Regions from separate parts of the Bacillus safensis genome, predicted to be linked through region 2. Evidence: riboswitches for the same ligand, from Rfam matches in the RefSeq annotation. Region 2 holds a riboswitch; the other holds the start of a gene.
The links. Region 2 has a riboswitch for S-adenosylmethionine ahead of AAYR28_RS05705 (methionine biosynthesis PLP-dependent protein). Riboswitches for the same ligand answer to the same signal wherever they lie in the genome.
Positions count from the first base shown of each region.

Region 1: another riboswitch for S-adenosylmethionine. It lies ahead of AAYR28_RS17755 (sugar ABC transporter substrate-binding protein); the one in region 2 lies ahead of AAYR28_RS05705 (methionine biosynthesis PLP-dependent protein).

Region 1 covers NZ_CP154909.1:3,443,876-3,447,023, forward strand. The annotation lists gene AAYR28_RS17750 (sugar ABC transporter ATP-binding protein) at 1-36, opposite strand, end outside; gene AAYR28_RS17755 (sugar ABC transporter substrate-binding protein) at 106-1,224, opposite strand; SAM riboswitch class I at 1,396-1,505, opposite strand; gene AAYR28_RS17760 (right-handed parallel beta-helix repeat-containing protein) at 1,603-3,030, opposite strand.
Region 2 covers NZ_CP154909.1:1,130,324-1,133,471, reverse strand. The annotation lists gene metC (cystathionine beta-lyase) at 1-649, opposite strand, end outside; gene AAYR28_RS05705 (methionine biosynthesis PLP-dependent protein) at 646-1,764, opposite strand; SAM riboswitch class I at 1,843-1,964, opposite strand; gene AAYR28_RS05700 (alpha/beta hydrolase) at 2,186-2,926, shown strand; gene AAYR28_RS05695 (YjcG family protein) at 2,979-3,148, shown strand, end outside.

The DNA.
Region 1 (3,148 bases), 1.4 Mb from region 2:
TGAAATATTCTTCATACGAACAAGCGGCGCTGTCATAGGTGTCCTCCTTCTCTTGATATCATCTGAAAAACGAAACACCCTCTATGAAAAGAGAGTGCACGTCGTTTATTTTGCATAATGCTTCTTCAAAGTCTTCATCCAATCTTCCTCAAAAGCAGTCGATGAACCGAATCCCTTCACTTCGTCTGCAAGATTGACCATGTTAATGGCTTTTCCTGCTTGTTGAAGCTGCTTTTGCGAGATGAGAGAGGCCTCAAGGTCATAGGAAGACGGTGTTTTCTCACCAGCTATTTTCTTCGCAAGAATCCTCACGTCGACTGCGCCGATGAGCTTCGGATCAACCGCTGCTGTATACTTCCACGGACTGTCCTTCGCCGTCATTGCTTGAAGATCCGCATTTGATACATCAATCCCATAAATCTTCACTTCTGTTCTTCCTGCTTCTTTTAACGCTCTTGCTGCCCCAATGGCAAAGGCATCCCATGTGGCAAAAATAGCGTCCAGCTTGCCCTTTGGATACTTATTCAGCATGGCCGCTACTGCATTTTGCGTTTGAACAGACGTATCAGAGGAGGCAATACCAAAGCGGTCAAGCTCCTTAATTCCTGAATGTTGTTTAAGCGTTTCTTGATAGACCTTATTTCGTCTCACCATTGGCGGGAATCCATCTACCCACAGGTACGCAATATTTGCTTTTCCTTTAAAATCAGACACGAGCGCATCTAATGATTTTTTCGCTAATTGTTCGTCATCTTGAGACGTCACTGTGACCCCTTTGATGTCCTTCAGCTTAGGATTCGAATCAAACGCTACAACTGGAATGCCTTTCGCTGTGATCTTTTTCACATCAGCGACTGTCGCCTCGTCGTCCCCGTGAGAGATGATAAAACCGTCATAATTTTCTTCAAGCGCCTGAGAGATGGCATCATGGAACTTCGCTGTATCTCCATTTGCGGTGTAGACATCTACCGTAAAGCCGAGTGCTTCACCTTCTGCCTTGGTTCCAGCTAAAAATTGAGCTGTATGATCGTCTCCTCCAATTTTGCGGATGACTTTAATTTTTGCTCCCTGTCCCTTTGCAAATCGCTTCGGTACATTGTCAAAAGAGACTTTTTCGTTCGTATTTGCCTTTGAGCCTGCACTTGATCCAGTGCCGCAGCCTGTTAATAGGATGGTTAATGCCGTTAATAAGACAAGACATGATGTAAAATGCTTACGCTTCATTGCTGTTCCTCCTCAAGTTGTTTTGATTTTTCACATCGGAAAACTAGGTAAAAAAGTGGAAATACGCCTGTAAAACAGGCATTTGATTTGAAAAAAGAGACGAAAAAAAGCCTCTCTTGGAAAGAGAGGCTTGATCACCGTTGCATGAAACATGTATCGGGAAGTCTTCCTCTCTTATCTGTCAAAGCTGTAACAGCTTTGCAGGAATTAGCACCAATTTCTAAAATAGAAACGGTTGCCGGGCGTCATAGGGCCAGTCCCTCTGCCTCTCTTGATAAGAGATCCGTTATGAAATTTGTTTTCGTTGAAATGTCTTCTTTACTTTAATGTGATGTCACATCAATGTCAATGACTTTTTTGAAATTTTCTAAAATATCATCAGTTTCCGATGATTTTCTTCGCAGGTGATGATTTCTTCAGACGGAAATCATATTTTTTCTCATTCACAAATTGCGGGTTAAGATGTGCTGATCCTTTATCTTGACCGCTTTTAGAGAGATACGTTTTGTAGCCTTCCAGCCATTTCCCGTGCCATACCCACTGTGATGCTTTTGCACCTTTGCGGTCATCATAAACGTTCTTCTGGAAGGTATTCTTTTGGTTCACTGGATAAAGATTCACGACTAAATAATGCGAGGCACTAGCGGTCATGATATTATTCGTGATTCGATTGTTCACTGCTTGATACTGCATCAGCAATTGACCGCCTTCTAAACCGGCTGTGTCATTTTTGTACAAAGTATTATGTGAGATCGTCGTATTGGTTGTACCGCCACGCTTCTTATCATAGCCGCCAATAGAAATGCCTGTATAACGGTTCAAATACACTTGATTGTGTTCGATGCGGATGCGGTCCGCCATTTTTCCTTTATGTTCGCTTGTGACTTCAATCCCTAAGTCATTGTGATGTGAGATGTTATGATCGATCACAATGTCTTTTCCGCCATCGACATAAATTCCGCCAGCAGAAATGTCGCTGCCATAGGCCGGGTTCCCTGCACTCGTAATCTCATATACTTTGTTTCTTGAGACGACACCGTTTCTGACTTGATCATACTTTTTAGAGGGTGCCACGTTCTCAAATCCAATTAAATCAATGCCAATATTATCAGTGTGCCGGACCGTATTATGTGTCACACGGAACTTTTTCACGTTCCCATTTAGCACAAGCGCTTCACTGAAGCCCAGCTTTAATTTTTCAACGGTATTTCCTTTGATTTCAATGTCTTCAATCGCTGCTGGAGCTTTTGTCCCATAGACAGCAATTCCATGTGCATTTCCATTTTCATGTTTCGTCTGAATATCATACACTCGGTTATTAAGCAGTTTGACGCCTTTGCCGCTTCCTTTGATGAAAATACCAACTGGTGTTAAATCTTCTTTATTCGTCTTAAGATGTCCTACAGTCAGGCCTTTGAGGGTGATGTAGCTCTTTTGATCGATCGTGACAAGACCGCCATCGGCTTGATTTCCTTTAAGGGAAGCCCCGCTAATCACAGGTTTTTCTTTTCCATAAGCTTGAAAGACAACGGGTGCTTTCTTTGTTCCTGAATGGCGGACAATCAATTTTTCTTTGTATGTACCGCCTCTCATGTAAATGGTTGCCCCAGCCTTCGCCATACTTGCTGCTTTTTTCAGCGTGCGGAAAGGTTTTTGCTTTGTTCCCGGGTTTTTGTCGCTTCCGTTTACCGCTACGTAATAGGCTGTGCTTTGCTTAGCGCCAGCCTCATCTGTCATCGCTTGACAGCCAAAGCTGATGACGGTCATGAATAAAATGAGTAAAATGCCTGGTATCGCTCGTTTCATCTTGTTGTTTGCTCCTTTCCCTTCTCTCCTTCCTTTATCGGTTAAAAAAAAGAGGATTAAAATATGACGATGTCCCTTGCAATGTACTAGTCAAAAGGTGTATGGTTGAAAGAATATC
Region 2 (3,148 bases):
CTTTCACAACGGCTAAGCCTGACAGCACATCACTGTGGCCGCTTAAAAATTTCGTTGCGCTGTGCAGAACAACGTCAACACCAAGGTCCAGCGGACGCTGAAGCGCAGGTGTTAAAAACGTATTATCTAAGAAAGTCAGACAGCCATGCTCTTTCGCAAGCTGGACGACACCTTCAATATCTGTAATCCCTAGTGTTGGATTTGACGGTGTTTCCATGTAAATGACCTTTGTATTTGATTGAATGCCTCTTTTGACTTCATTCAAATCCGTCATGTCCACGAAGGTATGCTCAATTCCAAATCTTGAAAGAACTTGGGTGATCATTCGGAAAGTACCGCCGTACACATCTCTTGTGACAAGGACATGATCTCCCTTTGATAATAGAAGAAAAGCGGTTGAAATGGCTGCCATGCCTGATGCAAAGGCAAGCCCTCTCGTTCCACCTTCCAGCGCTGCAATCGTATCCTCTAATGCTTGACGTGTCGGAGTCCCAGATCTGGAGTAGTCATATTGGCCAAATTCATCGAAGCTGCTTTGATGAAATGTGGATGCATGCTGAATCGGTACACTGACTGCACCTGTTGAACGGTCTGTTTTAAACGCATTATGAACGAGTTGTGTTTCGAGTGTCCAATCGTGTGTGGTCATTTGGCGTGTACCTCCTCTTTTACTTGTGATAGTGCCTGTTTTAGGTCTGATTTCAGATCATCTACATGCTCGATGCCAACAGAGAATCGGAGCAGCTTGTTACATACACCGTTTGCAATGCGAATCTCTTCTGGAATATCCATATGCGTTTGCGTTGCAGGATACGTAATGAAGCTTTCGACTCCGCCAAGGCTTTCAGCAAAACAAATCGTTTTCAGCTGCTTCAAAAATGGATTGACCCAGCCTTCTTTGGCTACTCGGAATGACAGCATGCCTCCCTTTCCTGGATAAAGCACATCTTGAATTTCTGGCTGCTCCTCTAAAAACTGTGCCAGCTCCTTCGCATTTTCCTCGTGCTGGCGCATTCTAAGAGCAAGTGTTTTCATTCCTCTCATTAAAAGCCATGAGTCAAATGGTGATAGAACCGCTCCAATCGCGTTTTGATGCTGGAACATGTCTTCAGACAACTGCTCTCCTTTTGTGACGACAAGCCCGGCAAGAACGTCATTATGTCCGCCTAAATATTTGGTTGCGCTATGAATGACAATGTCCGCTCCAAGCGTAATCGGCTTTTGCAAGACTGGTGTGTAAAAGGTGTTATCGACAATCACCAAAGCGCCATATTCTTTTGCAATCTTCGCTATTTTTTGAATATCTGCTTCCTGCATCAGTGGATTTGTCGGTGTTTCAATAAAGACCGCTTTTGTGTTTGGCGTGATTTTAGAGCGTAAACAGTCTTCATCTGAAAAATCATCATAAAGAAAACGTAAGCCGTACTTTTTCCATTCGTTTTCAAACAAACGGTATGTACCGCCATATAGGTCTGAAGAGACGATGAGTTCATCTCCGCTTTCAAATAGAGCCATGATCGTTTGGATCGCCGCCATTCCCGAACTGAAGGCAAAACCGGCCGTCCCTTCTTCGAGTGAAGCAATTGCATCCTCTACGAGCTGTCTTGTTGGGTTTTTCGTTCGAATGTAATCAAATCCTGTAGATTCCCCTATGCCTCTATGTCTGTATGCTGTCGAAAGATAAACGGGAGGACTGACAGTGCCAGTCACCTCTTCGCTACGGTTTCCAATCTGCGCTAATTTCGTTTCCACATGTTCTGTCATTTGACACCATCCTAAGTAAAAATCTGATTTCAAAACAGAAAACCCCTTCTTCATAAGAAGAAGGGGTTTAATCGCTTCCTCTTATCTTCCAAGCAAAAAAGCTGCTTGCTGGATTTAGCACCTTGGTACATCACATGAAGTGATGCATACCGGTTGCTGAGGTTTCAAAGGGCCAGTCCCTCCACCTCTCACGATAAGAATGTGTTGTCTGTCTGTTCTAATTCTTAATACTGTAACCCATTAAATCTCATTTTTCAAGGGGAAATGACATGATTAATTAAAATTTTCTGTATTTTATAACAGAATGGATGTTATACGATTTGATTGCATGTTAGCATATAGGAACAACGCTGTTTTTCATGTTACAATGAATGGAAACGTTTCACTTTATGATGAATTTGGTTAGCTGGAGGAATGGATTATGGTGAAGAAAACAGGAATCATTCAAGAAGAAACCTTACAGTCAAAAGAACTTGGGGCGGACATGACCATTTTGATCTATTTGCCAGTCAATTACTCCCCCCTTTATACATATCATGTCATCATTGCTCAGGATGGTCATGATTATTTCCGCCTAGGCAAAATAGGCAGACAGGCAGAAGAATTGATGCAAAACAAAGAAATGGAACGCACGATTATCATTGGTGTTCCTTATGAAAATGTCACAGAAAGACGAAACACGTATCATCCAGACGGTACAAAGTTTGAAGCGTATAAACGCTTTTTAGCAAATGAACTGGTCCCTTATATTGATAAACACTATCCAACCTATCAAATTGGATCAGGACGGACGTTTATTGGTGATTCACTGGGTGCGACGATTTCCCTCATGACAGCCATTGATTATCCTTCTTTATTTGGCGGGCTGATTTTGCAGTCCCCTTACGTTGACAAGTCGGTTCTAGAAGCCGTCAAACAGTCAACAGCCCTTTCTCATTATGCCATTATCCATCAAATTGGGCTTGAGGAAACCGCTGTGAAAACAACAGATGGCCAGGTGCTTGATTTTGTTCAGCCGAACGAAGATTTAAAGGCCCTTCTTGAACAATCTGGTGCGGATTATTTATTTGAGACATTCGAAGGGGATCATAAATGGACGTTTTGGCAGCCGCTCATTGCGCCTTCGTTAAAAAGAATGCTCCCATATTCGTTAATCAACTGAATTTTGTTATAATAAACAATAATAAATACTTTCTTATTCAGGAGGGAACATGATGAAATACGGAGTTGTTATATTTCCATCAAAAAAATTGCAAGATATTGCGAACTCTTACCGGAAGCGTTATGATCCGAACTATGCACTCATACCGCCTCATTTAACATTAAGAACACCTTTTGAATTAACGGATCTAGAAGCGGCTGAGGTCGTCTCAACGTTAAGAGA